Regions from separate parts of the Arthrobacter halodurans genome, predicted to be linked through region 1. Evidence: riboswitches for the same ligand, from Rfam matches in the RefSeq annotation. Region 1 holds a riboswitch; each other region holds the start of a gene.
The links. Region 1 has a riboswitch for S-adenosylmethionine ahead of sfnG (dimethylsulfone monooxygenase SfnG). Riboswitches for the same ligand answer to the same signal wherever they lie in the genome.

Region 1 (10,280 bases):
CCTGCCGCTTGGAGCTGACCACCCCGGTGTTGAAGCCGGCCAGGTGGAGGCCGCCGTGGAAGCGGGCGTGCTCGATCTTGACGCAGCGGTCCATCACCACGTCCAGCCCCGCGGACTCGGCCGCCGCGGCGACGTCCTCGTGCCAGGAACCCAGCTGCAGCCACAGGGTCTTCGCCCCGACGGCGATGGCCTCGTCGAGCACTCCCGGCAGGTCGTCGTGGCGGCGGAAGACGTCCACGAGGTCCGGGGCCTCCGGCAGGTCCGCGAGGGACTTGTAGACGGGCTGGCCGAGGATCTCGTCGAGCACCGGGTTCACGAAGTACACCGTGTACTTCGACGAGGACAGCAGGTACGTCGAGACGAAGTACGAGGCGCGCGAGGGCTTGTTGGAGGCCCCGACGATCGCGATGGAGCGCGTGCCGCGCAGGATGTCCAGCCGCTCGGGGGCGGAGGGGCCGGTCCACGCCCGGCCGGTCCCCGCCGGGGTCGTCGTTTCCGCGCTCACTGGGACGCTCCGATCTCGAGGGGTTCCCCGGGGCCCGGGCGGGCCGGGGGGACGACGCACGCTGCGGCGTCGTACTGCGCTGCGGCGTGGGCGCCGTGCGGCGCCTCCCGCTGGGAGGCCTCCAGGGCCTGGTCCAGGTCCCAGATGATGTCCTCGACGTCCTCCAACCCCACGCTGAGACGGATCAGGTCCTCCGGAACGCCGCCGGCGGCGAGCTGGTCGGCGCTGAGCTGCTGGTGGGTGGTCGAGGCCGGGTGCAGCACCAGGGTCCGCGCGTCGCCGACGTTGGCCAGGTGGCTGGCCAACTGCAGCGCCTCGATGAACCGCCCGCCGGCGGCGCGCCCGCCCCGGACCCCGAAGCTGAAGACCGAGCCGACGCCGAGCGGCAGGAGCTCCTTCGCCCGGGCGTGCTGCGGATGCGACGGGAGCCCGGCGAAGTTCACGTAGCCGACCCGCGGGTCGGCCTCGAGCCACCGCGCGACCTCGAGCGCGTTGGACAGGTGGGCGTCCATGCGCTGCGGCAGCGTCTCGACCCCCTGCAGCAGCTGGAAGGCCGACTGCGCGGGCAGCGAGGGGCCGATGTCGCGCAGCTGCTCCGAGCGCAGCTTGGTCAGGAAGCCGTATTCGCCGAAGTTCCCCCACCAGGAGACGTTCCCGTAGCTGGGCACCGGCTCGGTCATGGTCGGGAACCGGCCGTTGCCCCAGTCGAACGTCCCGGACTCGACGACGACGCCGCCGAGCGTGGTGCCGTGCCCGCCGAGGAACTTGGTGGCGGAGTGGATGACGATGTCCGCGCCGTGCTCGATCGGACGCAGGATGTACGGCGGGGTGAGCGTGGAGTCGACGATCAGGGGCACCCCGGCCGCGTGGGCCACGCGGGCCAGGCCCGCCAGGTCCGCGATGTCGCCGGAGGGGTTGGCGACGACCTCCGTGTAGACGGCCTTGGTGTTCTCCCGGATGGCGGCCGCGAAGTCCTCGGCGTCGTTGCTGTCCACGAAGGTCGTCTCGACGCCGAAGCGCCGCAGCGTCACGTCCAGCTGCGTGATGGTGCCCCCGTAGAGCTTGGAGGACGCGACGATGTGGTCGCCCGCCTGGGTCAGGGCGGCGAAGGTGATGAACTCCGCGGCCATCCCCGAGGACGTGGCCACCGCGCCGATGCCGCCCTCGAGCGAGGCGATGCGCTCCTCGAACGCGGCGACGGTCGGGTTGCCGATCCGCGAGTAGATGTTGCCGTACTTCTGCAGCGCGAACAGGTTCGCGGCGTCGTCGGTGTCCTTGAAGACGAACGACGTCGTCTGGTAGATGGGCACGGCGCGCGCGCCGTGCTCGGCGTCGGGCGTGCCGCCGGCGTGCAGGGCGCGCGTGCGGAAGCCGAACTGGTGGTCGGTCATCGGGTGTGGGCTCCTTCGAGGTCGGTGGTGGGCAGCAGCCCGGTGTTGAGTTCGGTGCCGTTCTTGCGCGCGAGGTCGGCCTCGAGCTCGCGCACGATCGGCAGGACGTCCCGGCCGAACGCGGACACCTCCTCCTGGAAGTGGAGGTAGCAGGTCAGGAGCAGGTTGACGCCGATCTTCTTGAAGTCGACGATCCGTTCCGCGATCTGCTCGGGGGTGCCGATCAGGCGGGAGCGGAAGCCGTCGTTGTACTGGACCATGTCCTCGAACGTCGAGTCCTCCCACATGCCCTTGCCGTCCGAGGTGGACTGCCCGGCCTCCTTGACGGCCGCCGCGAAGCCCTCGACGGCGGGGCGGTGGGCCTTGGCGATGATCTCGCGCAGCGTCTCGGTCGCCTCGCGCTCGGTGTCGCGGGCGATCACGAAGCCGTTAAGTCCGAACCGCGGCTTCGCGGGGGCGGTGCGGGCGCCGGATTCCGCGGCGCGGACGACGCCGGAGATGTTGTCCCGGAAGCCCTCGAGCGAGCGTCCGTTGGAGAAGTACCAGTCGGCGGCGCGCCCGGCGGCCGCCTGGGCGGCCGTGGAGTTCCCGCCGAAGAAGATCTCCGGGTGGGCCCGGCCCGGGACGTCCAGCGGCGGCGGGTTCAGGGTGAAGTCCGTGATGTTGTAGTACTTGCCGGACTGGCTGTAGCTCTGCTCGGTCCACAGGCCGCGCAGCACGCCGATGAACTCCTCGGTGCGGACGTAGCGCTCGTCGTGTTCCAGCCAGTCCAGGCCGAAGTTCACGAACTCGTCCTTCAGCCAGCCGGAGACGATGTTGACGGCGGAACGGCCGCCGGAGATGTGGTCGGCGGTGATGATGAACTTGGCCAGCACGCCGGGGTGCCACATGCCCGGGTGGACGGCCGAGATGACCTTGAGGCGTTCGGTGGCGCCGAGGAGGGCCAGCGAGAAGCTGGTGGCCTCGTGCTGCTTGTCGGCGCCGTAGCTGGCGGCGTAGCGGGTCTGCGTCAGCGCGTACTCGAAGCCGGAATCCTCGGCGATGCGCGCGAGCTTCTTGTTGTAGTCGAAGTCCCAGCTGGTGCGCTGCTCGATGGTCGAGACCACCAGGCCGCCAGAGACGTTGGGAACCCAGTAGGCGAACTTGAGCGGGGTCTCGAGGTCGGCCACGGGGCTGACGGGGATGCTGTTGCTCATCGGTGTGGTCCTTGGTGCGGGCGCCGCGGCGCGTGGTCGGGGGATCCCGGGGCAAAGATTGCTTGCGCACTCTCCATCGCTTCTGGCGGTAGCACCTTTCCGGCAGTGCGGATGGTTGCTGCGGCGTCGTCAAGCCAGATCTCTCGGCCGCTCGGGATGGTCACCCCATTGTGCCAAGAAGCGGGGATTCGTCAAACAATGTTGAGCCGGGTTGCGGCCTGTGCCCCCACGGCCGAACAATCTGCGACGCCGGGCGGCCGGTACGCTGGAGGGATGGCTTCGAGACTGGCGTTGGTGCGGCACGGCGAGACCGACTGGAACGCCGAGGGCCGGCTGCAGGGGCAGACCGACATCCCGCTGAACGCGGTCGGTCGGGGACAGGCGCGGGCGGCGGGGCACGAGCTGTCCGGCCCCGCCGGGTCCGGCGCCGGCGGCCCGGCGCGCTGGGACGTGCTCGTCTCCTCGCCCCTCGCGCGGGCCGCGCAGACGGCGTCGCACATCGGCGGCGTCCTGGGCCTGGCCGCGCGGCGCCCGGTGGCGGACCTGATGGAGCGCCACTACGGCGACGGCGAGGGACGCGTGGTCGTGGGCCTGCCGCGGCACGACCTGGACCGCCTGCTGCTCACGGCGGAGCCGGAGCGGGACGTCGCGGAGCGCGGCGTCCGCGCGCTCGCCGGCCTGGTGCGGGAGCACCCCGAGAGCAACATCGTTGTCGTGGCCCACGGGACGCTCCTGCGCCTGACGCTGGAGGCCATCCTCGGCGAGCGCCACCCGCGGCTGCTCAACGGCCAGGTCGTCGAGCTGGACGCCGCGCTGCTGCTGAGCCGGACCGGCTGACCGGCGCGGGAGCGGGCCCGCCAGCCGCGGATCAGCGCTTGTTGCGCGCGCGCCGCCGGTGGGCCTGGGTCCGGAGCTGGATGATGCGCGCCGCGCCGGCGCTGGCCACCAGGAACCCGCCGGCCACGGCCGCGACGAGCAGGGCCAACCCGAGGTTCACGGTGCCCTCGAGCTGGAAGTAGCGCAGCTGGACGCTTGTCTGGTTCTGCGCGATGAAGATGATCAGCAGGACCAGGGCCACGAGCGCCGCGATCGTCGCCGCCCAGACCATGCCCGTGCGGGTGACGCGGCGGTCGTCGTCGTCCTCGGCCGACGCCGGCGACCCGGCGCCGCCGGGCGGCACGGCCGTCGCCTCGCGGTCGACGGCAGTGCCGCGGTCGACGGCGGTGCCGGGGGCGTCGCGCGTGGCGACGATATCGTTCGACTCCGTGGCGTCGGCTCCGGCCGCGGGAGCCTCGGAGGGGACGGGCGGGACGTCGGAAGCGCCGTTCCGGGGTGCGAGGGGATCGCTGCTCATGGGGACCTCTTTCTTCTGCCGCGGTCGGCGTGCGCCGGCGGCCTGTTGTTGGGTCAACTCTTGCACGGATCCGTGGATCCCGGGTCGCCGGCCGCGGGCCCGGCGGCGATCCGGTTCGGCTACACGCGCGCGATCAGGGCCTCGCCGACCTCGGCGCGCTGGTAGAACACCTCGCGGCCGGCGCGCATCGAGGACGCCAGCCCGCCCGCGGCCATGATCTTCAGGTGCCCGTTGACCGTCCCGGCCGCCAGGTCGAGCGCGCAGGCCAGCTGCTTCGTGGTCATCGGGACGTCGAGCTGGGCGAGGATCTGCGCGCGGGTTCGCCCCAGCAACTGGGCGACCGGGCTGGACTCCGCCTCGCGGCTGGACTCCCACAGCCGGCCGACGCCGCGCGGCGCGTAGGTGATCGTCGGGACGAAAGGCCGCACGTTGAGCACCAGGGTGTTCGGCCACACGAACGCGTTGGGCACCAGGATCAGCCCGCCGCCGGGGGCGGGGAGGTCCACCTGCTCGCAACCGCGCACGATGTCCAGGCCGTCGGGCGTGGGGACCACGCTGGGGTGGAGGGACTTGAAGACCTCCTCGATGCCGCTGCGCGCCATCTGCGCGAGCCGGGAGTCGATGTCGGCCAGCAGCAGGGAGCGCAGGCGCGGCCACCACGGTTCGACGGCGGTCTCCCAGTACCACGCGAGCGCCTCCGTGATGCGCCCGATTCCGCCGTCGATGTCCGCGAGCAGCGCGTCGAGGGTCTCGCGGACGGGGCCCTCCGGGCGCTGGGCGTCGAGGAAGCGCAGGTCGCGCAGCCAGAGCTCCGGCGGCACGGCGGCGACCGCGGCCAGGGTCCGGGCGAACGTGTCCTGGTGCTGCGGGGTGGGGGTGAGGGAATCCGCGATGAATCCGCGGGGCCGCACCACGGTGGCGAGCACGCGCAGGTGCGCCGACTTGCGGGGATCCGTCGATTCGGCGAAGCGGCGCCTGGTGGACTCGATCCACGGCCGATGGAGGGGCGTGCCCAGCTGCAGCGCCCGGAGGCTGGTCACCGTTTCCCACATCGGGGAGGCCTCAAAGCGGACCTTGGTGAGGTCCTCGCTCGTGAGCGTGATGTGCATGGGATCAGGGTAGGCGCGGGCGCCGCCCGGCGCGAGGATTCGGTCAGGGCCGAATCGTGGCGTGCCCCGCGCGTCAGGCGCTGCTCTCGCGGACGAACAGCGTCGGTTCGAGCCGCACCGACTCCACGTCCTGCCCGTCGAGGACCTCGCGGAGCATGTGCACCGCCGTCCGTCCGATCTCCTGCAGGGGGGAGCGGACGGACGAGAGCGGGATGGGGAGCTCGGCCGCCAGGGACGTGTCGTTGAACCCCACGACGGCCATGTCCTGCCCCACGCCGAGGCCGTGGGAACGCAGGGTCCCCATGGCCCCGATGGCGGCGAAGTCGTTGACGGCGAACAGGGCGGTGGGGCGCGTGGCGTTGGTCTGGAGGATCTTCTCGGCGGCCTCCCGGCCCCCCGCCGTGTCGAAACCGGACCACACGACGCCGTCCGCCGGGATGTGCCCGCCCAGCTCGCGCCAGCGCGCGGTGAATCCCGACGTCCGGTCCACCGCCGTGCTGGCGAACGGCTCACCCGCGATCACGGCCACGTCGCGGTGCCCGGCGGCCCACAGGTGGTCGGCGACGAGCTCCCCGCCCCGCACGTCGTCGCAGGTCGCCGACGGAAAGCCGGGGACCCTCCGGTTCATGAGCACGAACGGGACGCCGCGGCCCGCCAGCTCGGGCAGCAGCCTTCCGTCCAGATGGGCGTCGCCGAAGATGAGGCCATCCACGCGGCGCGCGAGCATGACCTCCGTCTTGCGGCGCTGTTCGCGCTCGTCGTCGTGGGAGTTCATGACGAACGTGGAATGCCCGCTCAGCGCGGCCGCCTCCTCGATGCCCTCGTACATGAGCGCCAGAACCAGGTCCGACAGCCGCGGCACGATGACGCCCAGAAGGTGCGTGCGTCGGGTCCGGAGGCTGCTGGCCTGCGGATCCGGCGTGTAGCCGAGTTGCCGGGCCATGTCGCGGATCCGCTGCGCGGTCTCGGACGACGCCGCTCCGCGCGCGCCGCGGGGACCCGCGTGGAGCACCCGCGAGACCGTCGAGGGATGCACTCCCAGCTGGCTCGCCAACACCTTGAGGGTCACTGCCTGACTGCCAGCGTTCTCTTGTGCCACATCCGCCCCGTTTCACCGTCAGGAAGTATTCTTCCTCATTCGCACGCCGGGGCGGGAAGCCCTTGACGTGCTCTGGGTCACATTCTAGAGTCGGCATCGTCGAACTGCCCAATCGTTTGGGCATCGTGCCAGGAAATCGCCGGAATCCGGTAACAAGCCCTCAACACAACCTACGACCCGCGGAAACATTCGAGACCTAGCGTTGTGCCCAATCGTTTGCGTGCCCAATCGTTTGCGCAGGAAGTGCGGAATCACATGACAGCCGAACAACCCCCCGGGCCCCACGTGGTCCTGCTTGCCACGGGAGGCACCATCTCCTCCCGGCACCGGACGGGCGGGCAGCGCGGTGCCGTGGCGGCCGATGCCGGCGGCCAGGTGCTGGGCAGCGTCGTCGGCCCCTCCCGCCACCCGGTCCGCGTCGTGGACGTGTTCCGGCGCGGATCCTATTCGCTGACCTTCGACGAGATGGTCGCGATCTGCGTCGCGGTTGCCGAGGCGTTCGCCGACCCGCAGGTGCTGGGCGTGGTCGTCACACACGGCACTGACACGATGGAGGAGACGGCCTTCCTGGCGGACCTGACCCATGCCGAGGACCGTCCCGTCGTGTTCACCGGCGCCCAGCGGCCGGCCGACTCCCCCCTGCCGGACGGCCCCGGAAACCTGGCGCGGGCCATCGCCGTGGCGGGGGCGCCGCAGTCCCGCGGACGGGGCGCACTCGTGAGCTTCGCCGGGCAGGTCTTCCCCGCGCGGGGCGTCCGGAAGGTGGAAACCCTGAGGGACCAGGCCTTCGGAAACCCCGACGTCGGGGCGGCCGGGACGGTGGACGAGGCGGGCGTCGTGTCCCTCGGTGCGGTCCACCCGCGGCTCCCCGCGCTGCCGCTGCCCGTCGCGGGAAACGCCGCTCGGGCGGACCTGGTGGCGGTGTATCCGGGCACCGACGACACCCTCCTGCGGGCCGCGATCGGCGCGGGGGCCGCCGGCATCGTCCTGCAGGCCCTGGGCAGCGGCAACGCCAACACCGAGGTCTGCGCCGCGGTGGCCAGGGCCTCGGCGGCCGGCGTGACCGTGGTGACCAGCACCCGGGTCGCCGCCGGTCCGGTGGCCGCCGTCTACGGCAACGGCGGCGGGCGGGACCTGTTGGACGCCGGCGCCATACCGTCCGGGATCCTCCGGCCCTCCCAGGCGCTGGTCCTGCTGCGGCTGCTGCTGCGCCTGGGGGCCAGCCGGGACGACCAGGCGCGGGCGTTCCGCCTGCACGGCGCGCCGCCCCCCGAACTTTCCACCACACCAACCCAACCATCACGATGAAAGGCCGAACCATGGCAAAAGACATTCAGGTTGCATTCGGAGTCGACGTGGATGCCGTCGCGGGCATGCTTGGCTCCTACGGCGGCGAGGACTCGCCGTGCGACATCTCCCGGGGGATGTTCAGCGGCGAGGTCGGAGGACCGCGCCTCATCCGGCTGTTCGAGAAGTACGGCCTCCCCTCGACCTGGTTCGTGCCGGGCCACTCGCTCGAGACGTTCCCGGACCTCACCCGGATGATCGTCGACGCCGGGCACGAGATCGGTGTCCACGGGTACTCGCACGAGAACCCGATCGCCATGACGCGCGAGCAGGAGACGGCCATCCTGGACCGCTCCATCGAGCTCATCGAAAAGGTCTCCGGCCGCCGCCCCACCGGCTACGTGGCCCCCTGGTGGGAATTCTCCCCGGTCACCAACGAGATCCTCCTCGAGCGGGGGATCAAATACGACCACTCGCTCATGCACCGGGACTTCGAGCCGTACTACGTCCGCGTCGGCGACAGCTGGAAGAAAATCGACTACACGAAGGACGCCGGGACCTGGATGGAGCCGCTCGTGCGCGGACAGGAGACGGACCTGGTGGAGATCCCCGCGAACTGGTACCTGGACGACCTGCCTCCCATGATGTTCATCAAGGCGGCGCCCAACTCGCACGGCTTCGTGAGCCCGCGCGACGTCGAGCAGCTCTGGCGCGACCAGTTCGACTGGGTCTACCGCGAAATGGACCAGGCGTCCTTCACGATGACCATCCACCCGGACGTCTCGGGCCGCCCGCAGGTCCTCCTGATGCTCGAGCGCCTCATCGAACACATCAACGGCCACGAGGGCGTCAGGTGGCTGACGTTCGACCAGATCGCCGACTCCTTCCTGGCACGCAACCCGCGAAAGGACACCCTCTAATGCGCACCGAACAGCTCGCCGTTGACCTGACACCCCCCGCCGCGGGGGAGAAGCGCCGCTTCCCGGTCTTCTCCAAGCGCGACACCAGCATGGCCACGGGGCTGGCCCTCCTGGCGTGGACCATCGCGGTCTTCGACTTCGGCCTCTTCGGCACCCTGCTGCCGGCCATGCAGGAAGAGTTCGGATGGACCGAGTCCCAGGCCTACGCCCTCACCACGTGGATCGCCGTGGGCACCGCGATCGTGTGCTTCGGCATCGGACCGGTCATCGACCGTCTCGGCCGCCGCAAGGGAATGATGGTCACGATCGGCGGCACGGCCATCGTGTCCGGCCTGACCGCGCTCATCCCGACGGGCATCCCGTACCTCAGCAACGGGTTGCTGGTCCTGATCCGGTCGTTCGGCGGGCTCGGCTTCTCCGAGCAGGCCGTCAACGCGACCTACATGAACGAGGTCTACCAGGTCACCGAAGTCGAGGACAAGCGGAAGAGGCCGGGCTTCCACTACGCGTTCATCCAGGGCGGATGGCCGCTGGGCTTCCTGCTCGCCAGCGCGCTGGCGCTGGTCTTCCTGCCCTCCCTGGGCTGGCGCGCGCTCTACGTCATGGCGGCCATCCCGGCGGCGATCATCGTGTGGGTCATCGCCAAGAAGCTCAAGGAGACCCCGCAGTTCGAACTGCACCACGAGCTGACCCGGCTGGAGAAGAGCGGGCAGACCGAGCAGGCGCACGCGCTGGCCGGCGCCTACGGCGTCGAGCACTCCTCCACCGCCCCGCTCAAGCGCATCTGGGAGCCGCACCTTCGCCGCAACACCGTGGTGCTGTCCTTCGCATGGATCTTCAACTTCTTCGGCATCCTGATCTTCAGCGTGCTGGGCACCTCCATCCTCAAGAACGCCAAGGGTGTGGAGCTGTCCGACGCGTTCTGGATGCTGATCGTCATCAACCTGCTGGCCTACTTCGGCTACGTGTTCCACGGCTGGATCGGCGACAAGATCGGCCGGAAACGGACCATCATCGGGGGCTGGATCCTGTCCGGCATTTCGTTCGCCCTGATGCTGAGCCCGATCATCACGTCGCCCACGGCGATCATCGCCACCTACGGCGCGGGCCTCTTCTTCCTGGTCGGCCCCTACGCGGCCATCCAGTACTTCATGGCCGAGTGCTACCCGGTCAGCTGCCGTGCCACGGGAACGGCGTTCATCGGGGCCATGAGCCAGCCGGGGACGATCATCGGAGGCGCGCTCTTCACCCTCGTGGCCGCGGGTTCCGGCACGGCGACGGCGGCCCTCTGGGTCGGCGCCCTCGGCACCCTCGTCTCGGGCGTGCTCATGATCGCGGCCAAGCCGCCGCTCGAGGCCCGGCTGGAGGAGCCCCATGGAGTCTGAGGCGAAGGTCGCCATCGTCACCGGCGCGGCCAGC
Region 2 (10,280 bases), on a different contig from region 1:
TGCTCATGAACAACCTCGACCCGGAGGTCGCGGAGCGGCCCGAGGACCTGGTGGTCTACGGCGGCACGGGCCGCGCGGCCCGCAGCTGGGAGGCCTACGACGCGATCGTCAGGACGCTGAGGGACCTCGAGGACGACGAGACGCTGCTGGTCCAGTCCGGCAAGCCCGTCGGCGTCTTCCGCACCAACCGCTGGGCGCCCCGGGTGCTCATCGCCAACTCCAACCTGGTGGGGGACTGGGCCACCTGGCCCGAGTTCCGCAAGCTGGAGGCCGAGGGCCTGATGATGTACGGCCAGATGACCGCCGGGTCCTGGATCTACATCGGCACGCAGGGCATCCTGCAGGGCACCTACGAGACGTTCGCGGCCATTGCCCGCAAGCTCGGCGGGGAACACGGCACGCTGGCCGGGACGCTCACGCTCACCGGGGGCTGCGGCGGCATGGGCGGGGCCCAGCCGCTCGCGGTGACCCTCAACGGTGGCGCCGTCCTCGTCGTCGACGTCTCCGAGGACCGCCTGCGCCGCCGCCTGGGCAAGCGCTACCTGGACGACGTCGAAACGGACCTGGACGCGGCCGTCGCCAAGGTGTCGGCCGCCCAGGCGGAGCGGCGCGCGCTGTCGGTCGGCTTCGTCGGGAACGCCGCCGACGTCTTCCCGGAGCTGCTGCGCCGCCACCTGGCGGGCGAGCTGGCCGTCGACATCGTCACGGACCAGACGTCCGCGCACGACCCGCTGTCCTACCTGCCCTCCGAGTACGCGATCGACCAGTGGGATGCCGAGGCCCGCGCGGACCCCGCGGGCTTCACCAAGAAGGCCCAGGCCTCCATGGCCCGCCACGTCGAGGCGATGGTCGGCTTCCTGGATGCCGGCGCCGAGGTCTTCGACTACGGCAACTCCATCCGCGACGAGGCCCGGCAGGGCGGCTACTCCCGCGCGTTCGAGTTTCCCGGCTTCGTCCCGGCCTACATCCGCCCGCTCTTCTGCGAGGGCATGGGCCCCTTCCGCTGGGTGGCCCTGTCCGGCGATCCGGAGGACATCCGCGTCACCGACGCCGCCATCAAGGAGCTCTTCCCGGACAACGCGCACCTGCACCGGTGGATCGACGCCGCTGCCGAGCACGTCGAGTTCGAGGGGCTGCCCGCGCGCATCTGCTGGCTCGGCTACGGCGAACGCCAGCGGGCGGGCCTGCTGTTCAACCGCCTCGTCGCCGAGGGCCGGGTGTCTGCGCCGATCGTGATCGGGCGCGACCACCTCGACTCCGGCTCCGTTGCCTCCCCCTACCGCGAGACCGAGGCCATGAGGGACGGCTCGGACGCCGTCGCCGACTGGCCGCTGCTGAACGCGCTCACCGCCGCCAGCTCGGGGGCCACGTGGGTGTCCATCCACCACGGCGGCGGCGTCGGGATCGGCCGCTCGATCCACGCCGGCCAGGTCTGCGTCGCGGACGGCACCGAACTCGCCGCCGCGAAGCTCGAGGCGCTGCTCACCAACGACCCCGGGATGGGCGTCATCCGCCACGTCGACGCCGGCTACGAGCGCGCCGCCGACGTGGCGCGCGAGCGCGGCGTCCGCATCCCGATGGCGGAGTAGGGCATGGCCGACGTCACCTCCCTGCTGGCCGCGATCGACGGCACCGGCCGCGACGCTCGCCGCGGCGGCTACACCCGCCCGGTCTACTCGACCCCCGAACTGGAACTCCGCGAATGGTTCCTCGCCGAGGCGGTGTCCCGCGGACTGGAGGTCGAGCAGGACCGCAACGGGATCCTGTGGGCCTGGTGGGACCTCCCGGGCGCGGGGCGCCGCGGCGCCCTGGTCACCGGGTCCCACTTGGACTCCGTCCCCGGGGGCGGCGCGTTCGACGGGCCGCTCGGCGTGGCGTCGGCCCTCGCCGCCGTCGACCGGCTCCGCGCCCGCGAGGCCGCGGGCGACCTGCGGCGCAACCGCGCGCTCGCCGTCGCGGTCTTCCCCGAGGAGGAGGGCTCGCGCTTCGGCGTCGCCTGCCTGGGCTCCCGCCTGCTGGCCGGGGCCATCGACCCCGCCCAGGCGCTCGGCCTGCGCGACGCGGACGGCAACACCTTCGCGGACGTTTCCCGCGCCCACGGGCTGGACCCGGAGCGCATGGGCCGGGACGGGGAGACCCTCGCGCTCATCGGCGACTTCGTGGAGCTGCACGTGGAGCAGGGCCGCGGGCTCAACACCGAGGAGTTCACCGACGCCGCCGGCCGCGGTCCCGCGCTGGCCGTCGCCTCCTCCGTGCTCGGGCACGGGCGCTGGCGGCTGAGCGTCCACGGGCAGGGCAACCACGCGGGCACCACGCTGATGGAGGACCGGGCCGACCCCATGGTGGCGGCCGCGCAGATGGTCCTCGCCGTCCGCAAGGTCGCCGCGGCCCGCCCGGACGCGCGCGCCACGGTCGGCCGGCTCGAGCCCGTCCCCGGGGGGACGAACGTCATCGCCTCGCGGGTGGACCTGTGGCTGGACGTCCGCCACCCCGACGACGCGACCACCGCCGCCGTCGTGGAGACCATCCACGGGCAGGCGCAGAAGATCGCCGCGTTCGAGGGCTGCACGGTCTCGCTCGTCGAGGAGTCCTACTCCGGCACCGTCCACTTCGACGACGCCCTGGGCCGTTCCCTGGCGCGGTCCGTGGCCCGCACCGTCCCCGGCGCCCCCGCGCTGGCCACCGGCGCCGGGCACGACGCGGGAGTGCTGGCCGGCGTCGTGCCCACCGGCATGCTTTTCGTCCGCAACCCCTCGGGCATCAGCCACTCGCCCGAGGAGCACGTGGAGGACGACGACGCCGCCGCCGGGACGGCGGCGCTCGCGGACGCGCTGGAGGACCTCCTGTGAACGCCGCCGGCACGGTGGACCTCCCCGGTCCGGTCAACGCGCATTCCCACGCGTTCCACCGCATCCTGCGCGGGCGCACGCACGGCGGCGCCGCGGGCGGCGCCGGGACGTTTTGGACCTGGCGCGACCAGATGTACGCGGCCGCGTCGGCCCTGACCCCCGAGTCCTACGGGCGGCTGGCGACGGCGGTCTTCGCCGAGATGGCGGTCAGCGGGTGGACCGCGGTCGGCGAGTTCCACTACCTGCACCACGCGCCGGGCGGGAAGCCGTACGCGGACCACGCGATGGAGCGGGCGCTGGCCCGCGCCGCCGTCGCCGCGGGCATCCGCCTGGTGCTGCTGGACGCGTGCTACGTGGACGGGGGCCTCGACGCCGCGGGCCGCCCGGTGCCCCTGGACGAGACGCAGCTCCGCTTCAGCGACGGCGGCGCGCCGGCCTGGCTGGAGCGCCTGGGCGGGCTGCGCGCGGCGCTCGCCGAGGAGGACGGCGGCCGCGGCCTGGTGGGCCTCGGCGCGGCCATCCACTCGGTCCGCGCCGTCCCGCCGCGGGACCTGGACGCGATCGCGGCCGGCCTGGATCCCGCGGTGCCGCTGCACGTGCACCTCTCGGAGCAGCCCGCGGAGAACGCGGCGTGCCTGGCCGCCCACGGGGCGACGCCGGCCGCGCTGCTCCACCGCCACGGCCTGCTCACGAACCGGCTCTCGGCGGTCCACGCGACGCACCTGACCGGCGCCGACATCGCCCTGCTCGGCGACGCCGGCGCGACGGTCGTCATGTGCCCCACCACGGAGGCCGACCTCGCGGACGGGATCGGCCCGGCGCGCGAGCTTGCCGATGCCGGCGCCGGCCTGGCGCTGGGCACGGACCAGCACGCGGTCGTGGACCCGTTCCTGGAGATGCGTGCGCTCGAGCACGGGGAGCGGCTGCGCAGCGGCGTGCGCGGGCGCTTCTCGCCGGGCGAGCTCGTCGCCGCGTCCCGCGGCGGCGGACTGCGCAGCCTCGGCCTGCCCGGGAACGGCGACCGCGTCGCGGTGCGCTCCGGGAGCCTCCGGACCGCCGGATCCCGCCCCGCGCAACTCCCGCTGACCGCGACGGCGTCCGACGTCGCCTCCGTCGTCGTCAACGGCGTCGAGGTGGCGCGCGACGGCATCCACGCCGGCCTCGGCGATCCCGCCGGGCTCTACCGCGCCTTCCTGGCCGAACATCCGGAGTTCGCATGAGTGCCACGCTGATCACCAACATCGCCGAGCTGACCACCCAGGATCCGGAGCGCCGCGTCCTGGCGGACGCCGCCGTCGTGCTCGACGGCGACCGGATCGCCTGGATCGGCCCGGCCGCGGCCGCCCCGGCGGCCGACGAGGCCTACGACGCCGCCGGCCGGGCCGCGCTGCCGGGGTGGGTGGACTCGCACACGCACCTGGTCTTCGCCGGGGACCGGAGCGCCGAGTTCGAGGCCAGGATGGCGGGGCGGGAATACGCCGCGGGGGGCATCGCCGTCACCACGGACGCGACCCGCGCGGCGGGCGACTACGAGCTCACCCGCCTGCTGCTGGGGCGCGTGGCCGAGGCCGTCGCCGGCGGCACCACGTACCTGGAGACCAAGACCGGCTACGGCCTGAGCGTGGAGGAGGAGTCCCGGCACGCGCGGATCGCGTCCACGGTCGCCGACCAGGTCACCTATCTCGGAGCGCATCTGGTCCCCGCCAGGGCCGACGCAGACGAGTACACCGACCTCGTCTGCGGCGGGATGCTCGCCGCCGTCCTCCCGTACGTGAGCTGGGCCGACGTCTTCTGCGAGCGGGGGGCCTTCACGGAGGAGCAGTCCCGGCGCGTCCTCGACGCCTGCCGGCGGGCGGGCCTGGGACTGCGCGTCCACGGGAACCAGCTGGGACCGGGGCCGGGGGTGCGGCTGGCGGTCGAGTTCGGCGCCGCCAGCGTGGACCACGTGAACCACCTGGACGACGACGACGTCGCCGCGCTCGCCGGCAGCTGGTCCGGCTGGGACCCCGCCGCGGCGCGCGGCGCGCGCGGCACCGTGGCCACCTGCCTGCCCGCCTGCGACCTCTCCACGCGGCAGCCGCTCGCGCCGGGGCGACGGCTCGTCGACGCGGGGGTGGAGATCGCGCTGGCCTCCAACTGCAACCCGGGCACCAGCTACACGACGTCGATGAACTTCTGCGTCGCGACGGCCGTCCTGCAGATGCGGCTGACGGTGGACGAGGCCGTGCGGGCGGCCACGTTCGGCGGCGCTTTGGCCCTGGGCGTGCAGGACAGCGTCGGGTCGCTCGAGGTGGGCAAGCGCGCCGACCTCCAGCTGCTCAACGCGCCGTCCGCGACCCATCTGGCGTACCGCCCCGGGATGCCGCTGACCGGCGCGGTCTGGCGGGCGGGTGTCCGGCACGGCGGCTGAGCCGCCGCATCGCTAGGATCGGGTCATGGACCGAGTGCGCAACGACCCGCGGCAGACCGGAACCGGCGGCCCGACGAAGGACCACCGGCGGCTGAAAGTGGAGCTCCTCATCGTCCTCGGCCTCTCGCTCGGGCAGTCCGCGGTCTACGCCGTGGTCAGCCTCATGGACAAGCTCAGTCGCGCCCCGCTGGCGGACCAGACGACCAGCATGAACAACAGCCTCAGCGAGCGCCCGTATTTCGACCTGACGTACCAGCTGCTCGACATCGTCTTCGCCCTGGTGCCGGTGGCGCTGGTGTTCTTCCTCTTCGCGCACGCGGGCGCCAACGGCTTCCGGCGCATGGGGTTCGACCTGCGCAGGCCCTGGGCCGACCTCGGGTGGGGGGTCGCGCTCTTCGTCGGGATCGGGCTGGGCACGCTGGCCATGTACGCCGTCGGCCGCTCCCTCGGGGTGACCACGGCGATCGTCCCGGCCGCGCTCGAGCCGTACTGGTGGACCGTGCCCGTCCTGGCCCTGTCCGCGGTGCGCCACGGCGTCGTGGAGGAGGTCATCGTCGTCGGCTACCTGTTCGACCGCCTGCGGCGGCTCGGCTGGGGCGTGTGGCCGATCCTGCTCGCCTCCGCCCTGCTGCGCGGCAGCTACCACCTGTACCAGGGGTTCGGGCCGTTCGTCGGGAACGTGCTCATGGGCCTGGTGTTCGGCTGGCTGTACCTGCGCTACAAGCGCGTCATGCCGCTGGTGATCGCCCACGCGCTGCTGGACACCGCGGGATTCGTCGGATACTCGCTCCTCGGTCCGGCGATCGGGTTGGGGACCTAGGCCCGGACCCGACCGCCGGACCGCGACGGCGCTAGACCGTCACCGCTCCGTGGGGGGTGTCGAAGGTGACGGACATGATGCCGGGAGTTCCGTTGGGCGCCTGCCACTCCACCTCGACGCCCTCCAGCGGGCTCTGCTCGGGGGTGCCGAGCCATTCGCGGACGCGCTCCCGGGAGCCCGCGATCGTGATCTTGGAGATCCGCCCCTGCGGGGCCAGGGCCTTGGACGGGTGGAGGTCCTCTGTGCCGTCGTCCCAGCGCAGCATGTAGGGGACCTGCGGGTCGGAGATCAGGCCCTTAATGCCGATCTGCTGCCACGTCAGTTCCTGGCCGTCCGGGAACTTCCGGTTGCCCGGCACGGAGGAGCGGCCCAGCCGCTCCTCGAAGGGCGCCAGATCGTCGACGGCGACGCACCAGCCCATCCAGCCGCCGCCCATCTCGGAGCGGGCGCGCACGGCCTGCCCGAAGGGCGCCTTGTCCGACGCCGGGTGATTCAGCACCTCCACCACCTCCAGGTACTGGTCGTTCAGCAGCGGGAAAATCACATTCCGCGTGCCGAAACGGGGATGGACGCCGCCCTTGACGGACTCGATCCCCAACATGTCTGCGATGCGCCCGGCCGTGGCCGCCAGCCCATCAGGTCCGCAAGCGTAAGAAACATGGTCCAACCTCATCATGTGCCCATGATGGCACTTTGTGAGGTGGGTCTCGACTTAGGCTCCCCTAATACGCGCCTGACAGCGGGCGGAAGGCGAAATGCGTACCTCCGGCGTCACAAAACGGCCGCGGATCTTGCCGCCCGCGCGACCGTCCGTAGACTGGTGGTAGGTCATGAGTGCCAGCGCGAAACCCCGGTTTGCTGGCCGGCAACCCTCCACTCGCGGTGGGGTGCCCCGGGTGAGGACCTGGCTCCGCGCCGCGAAGGGCGTGGGGCAAGCGCGGGTCGTTTCCGGCGGCGCCACCGTCCGGTGGGCCCGCCGCAGGGGACGGCCCCTCCGACGAAGGGGAGCACCACGATGTCCAGCAACTGGTCCTTTGAGACGCGACAGATCCATTCCGGGCAGACGCCCGACGAGGCGACGGGCGCCCGGGCCCTCCCGATCTACCAGACGACGTCGTTCGTCTTCCCGAGCGCCGAGAGCGCGGCGGCCCGGTTCGCCCTCCAGGAGCTCGCGCCGATCTACACCCGCATCGGCAACCCCACGCAGGAGGCCGTGGAGACCCGCATCGCCGACCTCGAGGGGGGCGTCGGCGCGCTGCTGCTGTCCTCCGGCCAGGCGGCGACGACATACTCCATCCTCAACGTCGCCGAGTCCGGGGACCACGTGGTCGCCAGCCCCAGCCTTTACGGGGGCACGCAGAACCTCTTCAAGCACACCCTGCGCAAGCTCGGGATCGAGGTGACGTTCGTGGCCGACCCGGACGACCTCGACCAGTGGCGCGCGGCCGCGCGCCCGAACACCAAGGCGTTCTTCGGCGAGGTCGTCGCCAACCCGCGCCAGGACGTGCTCGACATTGAGGGCGTCAGCGCCGTCGCCCACGAGGTCGGCGTGCCGCTGATCGTCGACAACACGCTGTCCACGCCGTTCCTGATCCGCCCGATCGAGTGGGGCGCGGACATCGTCGTCCACTCGGCCACCAAGTACCTCGGCGGGCACGGCACGGCCATGGCCGGCGTCATCGTGGACTCCGGGAACTTCGACTTCGCGGCGGACCCGCAGCGGTTCCCCGGCTTCAACACGCCGGACGAGTCCTACAACGGGCTGGTCTTCGCGCGGGACCTCGGGGTCGGCGGGCTGCTCGGCGCGAACCTGGCGTTTGTCCTCAAGGCGCGCGTACAGCTCCTGCGCGACCTCGGATCCGCCGTCGCGCCGCTCAACGCGTTCCTCATCGCCCAGGGACTGGAGACGCTCAGCCTGCGCATGGAGCGCCACGTCTCCAACGCGCAGGCCGTCGCCGAGTGGCTCGAGACCCAGGAGCAGGTCGGGTCCGTCGTCTACGCGGGACTCCCGTCCAGCCCCTGGTTCGAGCGCGGCCGCCGGTACGGACCGCGCGGCACGGGGGCGATCGTGTCCTTCGAGATCGCCGGCGGCAAGGAGGCGGGGCAGGCCTTCGTCGACGCGCTCGTGCTGCACTCCCACGTGGCCAACGTCGGCGACGTCCGCTCGCTCGTGATCCACCCGGCCTCGACGACCCATTCCCAGCTCGCGGAGGCCGAGCAGCGTGCCGCCGGGGTCACCCCGGGCCTGGTGCGGCTGGCGGTCGGGATCGAGCACATCGACGACATCATCGCCGACCTGGCCGCGGGATTCGACGCCGTGCGCACCGGCGCCACCGACCTCCAGGCGGTGAAGTGAGCATCGACTTCGGCACCGCATCCCAGCGCCTGACCCGGACGGACGCCGCGGGGCCCGGGCGGGACGGTGTCCTGCGCACCCTGCGGACGGGCCCGTTCCGTTTCGAGACCGGCGGCTCGCTGCCGTTCCTCGACGTGGGCTACGAGACGTGGGGCCGGCTCGACGCCGACGCCTCCAACGCCGTGCTGCTCCACCACGCGCTGACCGGCGACACGCACGTGGCCCGCGGCGAGGGCGCGGAGCCGGGATGGTGGGACGGCTTCGTCGGTCCCGGCCGCACCATCGACACCGACCGCTTCTTCGTTGTCGCGGCCAACATGGTCGGCGGCTGCTACGGGACCACCGGGCCGTCCAGCCCGGATCCGGACGGCAGGCCCTGGGGTTCGCGGTTCCCGTTCACGACCGTCCGCGATTCCGTCCGCGCCGAGGCGCGGCTGGCCGACGCGCTGGGCATCGACCGTTGGCACACGGTGCTCGGCGGCTCGCTCGGCGGCGCGCGCGCCCTGGAGTGGGCCGCCGAGTACCCGGACCGCGTCGCGCGCTGCGTCGTCGTCGCGGCCACGGCCGCGTCCAGCGCCGAGCAGATCGCCTTCGCGCGCATCCAGACGGAGGCCATCCGGCTCGATCCGGACTTCGCGGGGGGCGACTACTACGCCGCCGGGCCGGGCCCCGTGGCCGGACTGGGTCTGGCCCGGCGGCTCGCGCACATCACGTACCGCTCCGAGCCGGAGCTGGACGTGCGGTTCGGGCGGTCGCCGCAGGGGTCCGAACTCCCGCTCGGCTCGGCGACGTTCGACCGCGGGCGCTACCAGGTGGAGAGTTACCTGGACCACCAGGCCTCGAAGCTGGTCGGCCGCTTCGACGCCAACAGCTACCTGGCGCTGACGGAGGCGCTCATGAGCCACGACGTCGGCCGCGGCCGCGGCGGGGTGCGGTCCGCGCTCGGGCGGCTCGCCGGGGTGCGGTTCATGGTCGCCGCCGTGGACAGCGACCGCCTGTACTGGCCCGAGCAGTCCGAGCGGCTGGCACGGTCCCTGCCCGGCCGGACCGCGGTCCGGTACATCACCTCTCCCATCGGACACGACGGCTTCCTGACGGACATCGGGCAGCTGGACGCGGAACTGCGGGACGGCTTCCTGGACTAGGGACTCCCGGGCTGGGCGCTGGCGGCCCCGCGGCGGCCGCGCGCCGCGGCCTGCGGGGCTGGTTGAATGGTGCCATGACCGAAACCACCTGGAAACCCGTCGTCGCCTGGTCCAAGCCGGAGGAGGAGCGCGCGGGCACCCCGCTGCTCGTGGCCTTCCACGGCTACCTCTCGCACGAGCTGGATCTGCTCGGCCTCGCCCCCCTGCTGCCGGCCGAGTTCACGATCGCCTCCGTCCGCGCGCCGCGGGCGCTGGGCCCGGGCTTCACGTGGTTCCCGCTGATGCACGAGCCGGACTTCTCGGTCGACCGGGTCACGCGCTCCGTCGCCGACGTCTGGGCGTGGCTGGACACCGTCCGGGGCAACCACTCCTCGGTGACCCTGCTGGGCTTCTCGATGGGGATGGCCGTCGCGACGAGCGCGCTGCGCCACCGGCCCCGGGACGTGGCCGCCGTCGTCGGACTGTCCGGGTTCGCCGTCCCCGACGACGGCGACCCCTTCTTCGACGACGCCGGAACCCGCGCCGCGCGGCCGCCCCTGTTCTGGGGCCGCGGGCAGGAGGACCAGGTCATCACCCCGGACAAGATCCAGTACACGCACGAGTGGGCGACGGAGCACACCGATCTCACCAAGATGCTCTACGCGGGCCTGCAGCACTCGATCACCCAGGCTGAGATGGGCCACGTCAGCGAATTCCTGCG
Region 3 (10,280 bases), on a different contig from region 1:
TCCGCGCACGAGGCCTCGACCCGCAAGGACCGGCGCACGACCTACTCCTACATGCGCGGCCGGCGCTTCAAGACCGAGACCGGCACGCTGTACCAGCGTCCCGGCGCCACGTGGAGCGCCGTCGCGCTGACCTACGAGGACGGCCTCGGCGGGCGGACCTGCATCGCCGCGCTCTTCGACCTGCCCGCGAACGGGCTCGAGGGCCAGGTCGGCAAGCACTACGTCATCGGCGACCGGACGCTGGACACGGCGGCGCTGGAGGACCACGGCCCGCGCCGCTTCTCGCCGTCCAGCCTGCAGAAGTCCCTCCCGGGGTTCGAGGCGTTCGACACCCACAAGACGTTCGTCGAGCGCTTCCGCCGCCGCCTCGGCATCAACAACGACAAGGCGTTCTCGCTGCTGCGCACGCTGCAGAACGGCAAGGGCCTGGACCGGGGCGTCAACCAGTTCTTCCGCTACGAGGTGCTGGAGGTCCCCTCCACGCTCCAGGCCGCCGCCGGCGCCGTCGAGGACTTCAGCCACCTGCGCGGCATCCGCCGCCAGCTCGAGGAGGCCCGCGCGCAGCGCGACGCCCTGGAGCTGGTGCCCGAGCAGCACCGGCGCCACCTCGAGCTGACCGCCGAGCTGGAGCGCACCACCGAGCTCGCCGACACGCAGCTGCCCCTGTTGCGCGACCACCTGGCCGCCGAGCTGCTGGACTCGCAGGCGCGCGACCTGAGCTCGCGACTGTCCGCCAACCGGGCGGACATCGAGGCCGCGGCGGAGGCGAAGCGCGCGCTCGAGGAACGCGCCCGCTCGCTCCAGGAGCAGCACGACTCCCACGGCGGCCAGGCCGTCCACACGCTGGAACGCGAGCTCGAGGCCGCCCGCGAACGCCTGGCCGAGCGCGAGGCCGTCGCGGAACGGCTCCGGCACGAGCTGGGCGCGGCCGGCGTGAAGCTGGATTGGTCCTCGACCGGTCTCGACGCCGCCCGCCGCCAGGCCGCGGTGACCGCCGAGTCGCTCGAAGGCGTCGCGAAGGACGCGCGCACGCTGGAGTACGAGGCCATGGCGGCCGCGATGGAGGCCCGCGACCGTGGCCGGAAGCTGGCGGTGGAGATCGATTCCTACGCCAAGCGCGGATCGAACATCGACGGACTCTCGGCGGCCGCGCGCCGGCGCATCTGCTCGGAGACCGGGATCTCCCCCGCCGACCTGCCCTTCGGCGGCGAACTCGTGGACATCGCGCCGGGCCACGGCGCCTGGCGCCCGGCCGCGGAGAAGGCGCTGCGCACCCTCGCGACGACGCTGCTGGTCCGCGCCGGCGACCTCGAGGCCGTCACGCGCGCCATCGACGGGCTCGAGGGGTTCGGCCGGCTGCGCTGGGTGGACATCTCCCGGGCGCCGCGGGCCGCGGAGCCCGCCCCGGGCGACCTCGCCACCAAGCTGGAGTTCAGGGCGTCCGACGCCGGCGACTGGCTGCGCGCCAAGGTCGCCGCCGATTTCGCCTTCGCCTGCGTGGACACCGACGCCCAGATGCACCGCCTGGAGCGGTGCATCTCGCTGGCCGGGACCATCAAGTCCGGGCGCGGCTCCTTCGAACGCGACACCCGCCCCGTCGCGGCCGCGGACTACCTCCTGGGATTCACCAACGAGGAGAAGATCGCCGAGCTTCAGGCCCGCGAGCGGACCCTCGCCGACGCACGGCACGCGGCCGAGGAGCTGGCCGGCGAGCGCGGACGCTCGAAGGACGACATCGTCCAGCGGCTGGCCGCCCTGAAGCGGCTCGCGGCCGACACCCGGTCCTTCTCCTCGCTGGACGCGGCCGCGCAGGCCGCGGCCGTCGCGGACCTGGAGTCCCGTATCTCCGACGCCATGGACGCCAGCACCGACCTGGCGGGCCTGCGCGAGTCCCTCGGCGGGGCGCGCGCGGAGCTCGAGTCCGCCGTCGGACGCCTGGCCGTGTTGCGCAGCGAGACGTCGGGGCTCGAACGCGGCGCCGCCGCGGCCGCCGCCCAGCTCAAGGCCGCGCGGCAGCGCGGGGCCGCCGGGGCCCCCGAGGAGTGGGCGGACGGGGAGCTGCGGTCGCGGGCCGCGCTGGCCGACGTCGCCGGCCGGCTGGACGGGGCGAGCGTCGCGGAGCTCGATGCCGCGGTCTCCGCCGTCGCGCTGGAACTCGGAGAGCGCCGCACCGCGCTGCGGCAGTCGCTCTTCGCCACCGAAACGGCGCTGACGGACACGTTCAAGCAGTTCGCCCGCGACTTCGGGCCCGGCGCCACGGCCTCCTTCGGCACCGGCGTGGACAGCGCGCCGCACTTCGTCGCACTGCACCGCGACATCCTCGAGGAGGGCCTGCCGCAGCGCGAGGAGGAGTTCCGCGAATACTTCTCCCACCGGTCCTACGAACGCTTCTCCGATCTCCTGCAGCTGCTCGAGGAGGAGCGCCGGGCGATCGGCGAGCGCATCCTGCCGCTGAACCAGATCCTGGCGGACGTGCCGTTCGAACACGGCAGCCGGCTGCGGCTGGAGGTCCGAACCACGATTCCGGACGAGGCCCGCGACTTCCGCACGGCCCTGAAGGACGCGCTCGGCAACGCGTACGCGCGGCGCGGCGCCGAGGAGTTGACCGCCAGCTACGAGGCGCTCGAGCGGCTCGTCGACGCGCTGGACGACTCCTCCCGGATGGCCTGGCGCGACACCGTGCTGGACGTGCGCCAGCACGTGACCATCAGCTGCAACGAGCACAAGGCGAACGGCGAGGTGGACACGGGGCTCGAGCCCGGCACGCTCTCCGGCGGCGAGGGACAGCGCTTCACGTCCTTCATCATGGGCGCGGCGCTGGCGTACCAGCTGGGGTTCGCGCTGCAGGGCTTCACGACCTACGGGACGGTCATGATCGACGAGGCCTTCATCCAGGCGAACTCCGACTACGCGGCGGCGGGAATCAACGCGCTGCAGGAGTTCGGCTTCCAGCTGCTGCTCGCGGCCCCCGAGGACAAGATCGACCTGTCGCGGCACCTGGGGTCGGTCACGGACATCGTCAAGCACCCCGGCTCGAGCGTCTCCGGCTTCGTGGAGTCCGGGCTGTCCCCGGCCATCGCGACGGATATCGTGCTGCGCTAGCCGGTGTTCGCGCGGATGTTGCGGACGCGGTCGATGTGGGTCTCCCTGCACAGGCCGCCGGCGGGCCGGGCGGTCCACCGCGCGCCGCGGCGTGCGCGCCGTCCGGCCCGCCCTGGCGTAGATTCACAGGCGAGCCTCACCTCTCGGCGGGTGGCGGCGTCTACGAGGTGATGAACATGAAACCGCCCTTCGAACAGGTCGTGGAGATCCACGGCGCCACGGTGCTCCGGGTCTGCCGCGCCGTCCTCGGCCCCCGCCCGGAGAGCGAGGACGCGTGGTCCGAGACGTTCCTCGCCGCGCTCCGCGCCTATCCGGGACTTCCGCCCGACGCCAACGTGCAGGCCTGGCTCGTCACCATCGCACACCGCAAGGCCCTCGACGCCGTCCGCGCGGCCGGGCGCCGCGCCGTTCCGGTCGCGGACGTGCCCGAGCGGCACTCGACCATCGGGATCGTCCGGGACCGCGACGACGCCCTGTGGCGGGCGCTGGCGGCGCTGCCCGAGCGCCAGCGCCTGACCGTCGCCTACCACCACGTCGCCGGCCTGCCCTTCCGGGAGGTCGCCGAGATCCTCGGCGGAACGCCGGAGGCCGCGCGCCGCGCGTCGTCCGACGGCATCCGGGCGCTGCGCTCCGCGCTGGGCGGGGCGCGCCCGGCCTCGACCGTCCCCGCTCCCCCGACCGCGAAAGGAACACCATGAACCCCCACGACACTGACGCCGCGGAACCCGCGGAGGTCTCCACCTGGCTCGGCACCGCCCTGGGCGCGCCGGCCGGAACGCTCGGCCGGCTGCGCGCGCGGCTGGCCGCGGACGCCGACGCCGCTGGCGACCTCGACGTCGCCTACCGGATCGTGGAGTCGCCCGTGGGACCGCTGCTGCTGGCGGCCACGCCGCTCGGGTTGGTGCGGGTCGCCTTCGCGGCCGAGGGGCACGCGGCGGTCCTGGCGCAGCTGGCCGGGCGCATCGGCCCCCGCATCCTGGAGTACCCGCCGGGGCTGGAGGACGCCGCGCGCGAGCTGGCCGAGTACTTCGCCGGCGACCGGACGCGCTTCGACATCCCGCTGGACCGCCGGCTGTCCAAGGGCTTCCGGCTGGCCGTCCAGGAGCGCCTGCCGGACATCCCCTACGGGCACACGGCCAGCTACACGGAGCTCGCCGCGGCGGCGGGCAGCCCCCGCGCCGTGCGCGCCGTCGGGAGCGCCTGCGCCACGAACCCGCTGCCCGTCGTCGTCCCCTGCCACCGCGTGCTGCGCAGCGACGGGGGGCTCGGCGGCTACATCGGCGGCACCGACGCGAAGACCGCGCTGCTGGAACTGGAGCGGGCCGCATGAGCACCCTCTTCGGCGACGAGTTGCTGGAACGACCCCGCCGGGAGATCGCGCCGGGGGCGATCCACCTGCCCGGTTGGCTGGGACTGGAACAGCAGGCGTGGATCGCGGACCGCTTCCGCGACTGGGCCGCCGGGCCCGTCCCGCCGCGGGGCGCGAGGATCGGCGGCCACGAGATGTCGGTGCGCACCGTCTGCCTGGGGTGGCACTGGCAGCCCTACCGCTACACGCGCGAGGCGACCGACGTGAACGGCCGCCGCGTGCTCGAGATGCCCGACTGGCTCGTCCGCCTGGGGCGCAAGGCCGTGGCCGAGGCCTACGGCCCCACGCTGCCGGACGGTTCGCCGTCCGCGGGGTACACGCCCGACGCCGCGCTGGTGAACCACTACGACGCCACGGCCAAGATGGGCATGCACCAGGACAAGGACGAACGGTCCCCGGCCCCGGTCGTCTCGCTGTCCATCGGCGACGACTGCCTCTTCCGCTTCGGCAACACACGGACGCGGGGGAAGCCCTACCGCGACGTGGAGCTACTGTCCGGGGACCTCTTCGTGTTCGGCGGCGCCTCCCGGCTGGCCTACCATGGCATTCCCAAGGTCCACGCGGGCACGGCCCCGGACGGCTGCGGCCTGGCCACCGGCCGGATCAACATCACCCTGCGCTCCACCGGGCTGGACGAGACGCGGGCGGACACGGAAGGGGCGCGGCAGTGACGGAGCATCCGGCGGGGACCGTGCTCGGCGACGACGGGCTCGCCCGTCCGCCCTGGGCCAGCACCGATCCCCTGCTGCGCGACTACTACGACACCGAATGGGGCCTGCCCGTCCGCGACGAGCGCGGGCTGTACGAACGCATCAGCCTCGAGGCCTTCCAGGCGGGGCTCTCGTGGGCCACGATCCTGCGCAAGCGCCCCGCCTTCCGCGCGGCGTTCGACGGCTTCCGCCCGGACACCGTCGCCGCGTACTCCGACGCGGACGTCGAACGGCTGATGGGCGACGCGGGCATCGTCAGGAACCGGGCGAAGATCCTGGCGGCCATCACCAACGCCCGGGCGACCGTCGCGCTGCGCGACGAAGGCGGGCTCGTGGAATTCGTCTGGTCCTTCCGGCCGGAGACGACGCCGGAACCGCGCACCTTCGACGACGTGCCGACCAGGTCGCCCGAATCCCTCGCCCTGTCCAAGGCGCTGCGGGGAAAGGGCTTCGCCTTCGTGGGTCCCACCACGATGTACGCGCTCATGGAGGCCATCGGCATCATCGACACGCATCTGGTCGACAGCCACCGCCGCGGTTCGTCCGGCGTCTGGCCCGCGTGAGCGCGGACCCCGGAACCGGCACCGGGCGCGCCCGGATGATCCGCGCCCGCGGAGGACTCGCGGCCGGGCCGCTGCTCGGGGCCCTGGCCGCCCACGCGATCCCCGGGGTCGACGTCGTGGACCGGTCCGCGGGCACGCACCGCCGCGCCGTCCCGTTGGCGGGCGGATACCGCGCCGTGACGCTGTCGGCGGACGCGGACGGGGTGCGGGTGCTCGCCGCGCTCCGCGGCGGGCCGCCATCGGATGCGGCCCGCCCTGCAGCGGACGCGGGCCCCGACGCCGGGGAGGCCCGGGAGTTGGAGGGACTCATCACGCGCTGGCTGGACCTGGACACCGACCTGGCGCCGGTGAACGCGTCCCTGCGGCGCGATCCCGTGCTGGCCCCGCTGGTCTCCGCACGGCCGGGGCTGCGCATCGTGGGTTACCTGACCCACTTCGAGGCCGCCGCCACCACGGTTCTCGGTCAGCAGGTCTCGCTGGCCGCCGCCCGGACCTTCGCGGGTCGCCTGGTGTCGGCGTTCGGCGCGGACGGGCCCGGCGGGCTGAGGCTGTTCCCCGAACCCGGCACCATCGCCGCCCTCGACCCCGAGGAGTTGCGCGCCGCCGTCGGCGTCACCCGCGTCCGGGCCCGCACCGTGCACGCCGTCGCCGCCGCGCTCGCCGCCGCGTCCGCGCCCGTCGGAGGGCCGCCGGGCCGCGAAATCGGCCACGGTGGATTTCCGCTCTCGCGGGCGGAGCTGCTGGCGTTGCCGGGCATCGGTCCCTGGACGGCGGACTACCTGGCCGTGCGGGCGGCCAGGGACCGCGACGCGTTCGCGCCCGGCGACCTGGTGCTCCGCCGCGCGCTCGGCGGCATCACCGCACGGGAGGCCGCGGCCCGGGCCGAGCGGTGGCGCCCCTACCGGGCGCATGCCCTGTTCCACCTGTGGACCGCCGCGGCCTATCCCTGACGCGGGCCCGCGGGCGGAAAGCGGCAACCCGCGGCTAGTCCGGGAAGATCTGCCCGATGGGCTCGCGCTTCTCGGCCTGGAAGGTGTCCTCGGCGCGCCCGAACGCCCAGTAGGCAGACAGGGACATGCGCCGGCGGTCCACACCCTTCTCGTCGGCCAGATAGCGGCGCAGCGCCTTGACCATCTCCCGCTCCCCGTGGGCGAACACCTGCACCTGGCCCGGCAGCCAGGCGCCCTCCATCACGGCCGCGGCCAGCAGCGTGCTTTCGGGGGTGAAGACCCCGCCTCGGTGCAGCCAGTGCACGGCGACGCCGGGAGGGGCCGCCAGCGCCAGCTCGTCCGCGGGCCCGGCGACCTCCAGGTACGCGATGCCGCGCGCCGAGTCGTCCATGGCCTCCAGCGCCGCGGCGATGGCCGGCAGCGCGGACTCGTCGCCGGCCAGCAGGTGCCAGTCCGCGTCGGGGTCCGGGCGGTACATGCCGCCGGGCCCGGAGAAGCACACCCTGTCGCCGGGCCGGGCAGACGCGGCCCAGGGGCCGGCGATGCCGTCGTCGCCGTGCACCACGAAGTCCACCTGCAGGGTCCGGGCCTCCTCGTCGACCCGGCGGACGGTGTAGGTCCGCCGCACCGGCAACTGCTCGGGCGCCAGCCGCGCGCGCAGCGCGTCGAGGTCGTAGGGCGGCTCCAGGCCGAGCGCCGGATCGGCGAAGAGCAGCTTGATGTACTTGTCCGTGGCGTCCTTGTTCCGATAGGCGGCGAATCCCTCGCCGCCCAGCGTCAGGCGCACCATGTGCTCACTGAGCGTCTCCGACGCCAGCACCTCCAGGACCACCTGGGGGCGCGGCGGCCGTGCAGTGGGTGGAACGGTCATGCGGCGTTCTCTCCTTCGGGTGTCGGCGTGCTCCGGCGTGTCGTTCCTTCCCAGCCAATCCCACCGCCGCGCGCAACGCAAACCCGCGGCGCGCAACGCAAACCCGCGGCGCGCGCCGCACCGCCCCGCGCGCCGGCCGCGCGCCGGCCGCGCGCCGGCCGCGCGGGATAGGATGGGGGCAGCTTCACGAGATGCGGCCAGCCACGGGCTCCGACCCGGCCGCACACCAACCCCATGCTTCACGGGTGGTTCGGATGACGAAAGCGGTCCGGCCCACAAGGCGCCGGGCAAGAGCAACGGAAGGTGTCCACCATGGGCTTTCACCTATCAACCACGGGCGCCGACGCGCACTGTTCCTCCGTGGACTCCGGACACGGACTGTGCCCGGCGCGGCTGCGCGGCGCGCTGGCCGACGCGACCGCCTGGGAAGCGGTCCACGTCGTCGTCTCGGTCCCCGACCAGCGCGTGGTCCTCCACACGCGCGACGGCCGCCGGCTGGGATTCCACACGCACGACGCCCTCCGGGTCGAGGCGCGGCTGGCGCCGCGGCGCGCCATGGACGCGGCCGCCAACACGCGCCGCTGTGTCTGGAACCGCAGCGCGGACATCCTCGGCCTGCCCTCCGACCCGGCACGGCACGCCGGTCGCGGCTACGTCAGTCTGGCCCGGGATCGGCTCGCGCCGTGCGGGTTCGCCCACGATGCCGGGCTGGCCGCCGCGTTCGACGCCGTCACCGCGGGACTGCGGGCCACCGATCCGTCGCGGCCGCGCCACGGGTAGGCGTCAGCGGAACACCGGATCCCCGAGGAACTCCCCGAGCGCCTCCCGGCGGTCGGCGGGAATCCGCAGGACGCGCGACTCGGCGGCCGAGAAGAAGGCCAGCGTCGTCGTCGCCTTGACGCAGAGCTCGCCGCCGAAGGGGTCGCGGAACTCGTAGCTCATGTCGAAGCTGGCCGGCTTGACCGCGGAGACCCACACGTCGACGTCGGCCGGGACGTTGCGGTAGTCCAGCGGGCGCACGTAGCGGATCCGGTGCTCCACCACGAGGGTCTGGGTGCCGTCGGGGACCGACGAGAAGAGGTCGACGGCGGGGGCGTTGCCGGGTTTGCCCGTCCCGCCGGGCACGCCGAAGGACGCGATGCGCGCCTCCTCCATCATGCGCACCAGATTCACGTTGTTGATGTGGCCGTAGGCGTCCATGTCGCTCCAGCGCATGGGGATCTGAACCCGCAGCCGGCGGCCGCTCACCCCGGCTCTCCGGTGCGCCGCTCGTCGGCCTCGACCAGGCCCAGCTTCTCGAGCTCGGCGATGATCTGCGCGCCGTCGGTCGCATAGACCCACGGGACGCCGGGGGTCGAGTCGACGGTGCCCTGCGAACGGCCGCCGGCCAGCACGGCCTCCGACGGGGTCAGCTGGCGGATGACGATCGCGCGCACGTTCTGCGGGTAGCGCTTCGCGAACTCCGCGTAGATCTCCGGGTCGTGCTGCCCGTCGTCGCCGACCAGCAGCCACCGCATGGTGGGGAACTCGGAGGCCAGCCGCCGCAGCTGGTCCACCTTGTGCTTCATGCCGGAACGGAACCAGCGACCCTCGGTCGGCCCCCAGTCGGTGAGCAGCAGCGCTCCATCCGGGTACAGGTTGCGGGACAGGAACCGGGCCAGGGTCGGCGCCACGTTCCACGCGCCCGTGGACAGGTACAGCACGGGCGAGGCGCTGCGGGCGCGCATCAGCCGCTCCATCATCACGGCCATCCCCGGCGTCGCGGCCCGGGCGTGCTCGTCCAGCACGAATGAGTTCCAAGCGGCCAGGAACGGCCGCGGCAGGGCCGTGACCATCACGGTGTCGTCGATGTCGCTCAGGAGGCCGAAGTCGACGTCGCCGTCCACCACGAACACCTCGGCGACCGAGGGTTCCGAATCCTCGCACCGGAGGGTGATGGAGTGCCATCCGGGCGTCAGGGACGCGGGGATGCGGGCGTCCAGGACGCCGCCGCGGTCGGCGTCGACCGTGAACTCCTGGCCGCCCACCGTGGCGACGACCTCGGCGAAGGGAATCGGCGAGGCGATGAAGTTCCGCCAGCCGCGCACGCCGTCGGAGACGATCCGCGCGTCGAGCTCCCCGTTGTCGAACGCCCCCCGCGGGGCCAGCACGATCCGCGCGAACACGCGGACCCATCCGTCGTCGGCGCCGGCGAGGCCGTAGCCCCGCGACGGGAGGACGTTGACGGCCATGCCGCGCCCGCGCGCGTTGCGCTCGCGGAACGCGTGCCACGAGTCCTCGAGGCGGACACCCAGGTGTTTCGTGGTCTTGGCGATGTTGGCTTCAGGCATGTGGCAAGTCTTTCACGTCCGCGGCGCGACTGTCAGACTGGGGCCATGGACCGCCTGACGCCCGAACAGCGTTCGGCGCTGATGGCGCGCATCCGGGGCAAGGACACGGGACCGGAACTGCGGGTCCGGAGGATCGCCCACGCGGCCGGGTACCGCTTCCGGCTGCACGGGCAGCTGGCCCGCCGGGCGGCCGCCGCCGCCTCGCGCCGGGCCCCCGATGTCCGGCTGGCCGGAGGGCGGCTCCCGGGGAAACCGGATCTGGTGTTCCCCTCGCGGCGGAAGGTGGTCTTCGTCAACGGCTGCTTCTGGCACGGGCACGACTGCCCCGTGGGACGCCGGGCCCCGGCGTCCAACGCGGAGTTCTGGGCCGCCAAGCGGGCGGGCA

Region 2: another riboswitch for S-adenosylmethionine. It lies ahead of ACETWP_RS11990 (bifunctional o-acetylhomoserine/o-acetylserine sulfhydrylase); the one in region 1 lies ahead of sfnG (dimethylsulfone monooxygenase SfnG).
Region 3: another riboswitch for S-adenosylmethionine. It lies ahead of ACETWP_RS12540 (hypothetical protein); the one in region 1 lies ahead of sfnG (dimethylsulfone monooxygenase SfnG).

What each region holds. Positions count from the first base shown of each region.
Region 1 is NZ_JBHDLJ010000005.1:21,920-32,199, forward strand. It holds gene ACETWP_RS07760 (CoA-binding protein) at 1-505, opposite strand, end outside; gene ACETWP_RS07765 (O-acetylhomoserine aminocarboxypropyltransferase/cysteine synthase family protein) at 502-1,896, opposite strand; gene sfnG (dimethylsulfone monooxygenase SfnG) at 1,893-3,092, opposite strand; SAM riboswitch class I at 3,163-3,255, opposite strand; gene ACETWP_RS07775 (histidine phosphatase family protein) at 3,366-3,929, shown strand; gene ACETWP_RS07780 (LapA family protein) at 3,961-4,446, opposite strand; gene ACETWP_RS07785 (hypothetical protein) at 4,566-5,555, opposite strand; gene ACETWP_RS07790 (LacI family DNA-binding transcriptional regulator) at 5,629-6,624, opposite strand; gene ACETWP_RS07795 (asparaginase) at 6,910-7,962, shown strand; gene ACETWP_RS07800 (polysaccharide deacetylase family protein) at 7,974-8,861, shown strand; gene ACETWP_RS07805 (MFS transporter) at 8,861-10,246, shown strand; gene ACETWP_RS07810 (SDR family NAD(P)-dependent oxidoreductase) at 10,236-10,280, shown strand, end outside.
Region 2 is NZ_JBHDLJ010000009.1:123,591-133,870, forward strand. It holds gene hutU (urocanate hydratase) at 1-1,589, shown strand, start outside; gene ACETWP_RS11965 (allantoate amidohydrolase) at 1,593-2,849, shown strand; gene ACETWP_RS11970 (formimidoylglutamate deiminase) at 2,846-4,069, shown strand; gene hutI (imidazolonepropionase) at 4,066-5,259, shown strand; gene ACETWP_RS11980 (CPBP family intramembrane glutamic endopeptidase) at 5,285-6,079, shown strand; gene ACETWP_RS11985 (VOC family protein) at 6,111-6,755, opposite strand; SAM riboswitch class IV at 6,906-7,023, shown strand; gene ACETWP_RS11990 (bifunctional o-acetylhomoserine/o-acetylserine sulfhydrylase) at 7,095-8,435, shown strand; gene metX (homoserine O-acetyltransferase MetX) at 8,438-9,580, shown strand; gene ACETWP_RS12000 (alpha/beta hydrolase) at 9,655-10,280, shown strand, end outside.
Region 3 is NZ_JBHDLJ010000010.1:95,015-105,294, reverse strand. It holds gene ACETWP_RS12575 (ATP-binding protein) at 1-3,102, shown strand, start outside; gene ACETWP_RS12570 (RNA polymerase sigma factor) at 3,279-3,800, shown strand; gene ACETWP_RS12565 (methylated-DNA--[protein]-cysteine S-methyltransferase) at 3,797-4,432, shown strand; gene ACETWP_RS12560 (alpha-ketoglutarate-dependent dioxygenase AlkB family protein) at 4,429-5,142, shown strand; gene ACETWP_RS12555 (DNA-3-methyladenine glycosylase I) at 5,139-5,744, shown strand; gene ACETWP_RS12550 (DNA-3-methyladenine glycosylase 2) at 5,741-6,694, shown strand; gene ACETWP_RS12545 (siderophore-interacting protein) at 6,729-7,565, opposite strand; SAM riboswitch class IV at 7,748-7,865, shown strand; gene ACETWP_RS12540 (hypothetical protein) at 7,878-8,345, shown strand; gene ACETWP_RS12535 (acyl-CoA thioesterase) at 8,349-8,780, opposite strand; gene ACETWP_RS12530 (App1 family protein phosphatidate phosphatase) at 8,810-9,895, opposite strand; gene ACETWP_RS12525 (very short patch repair endonuclease) at 9,941-10,280, shown strand, end outside.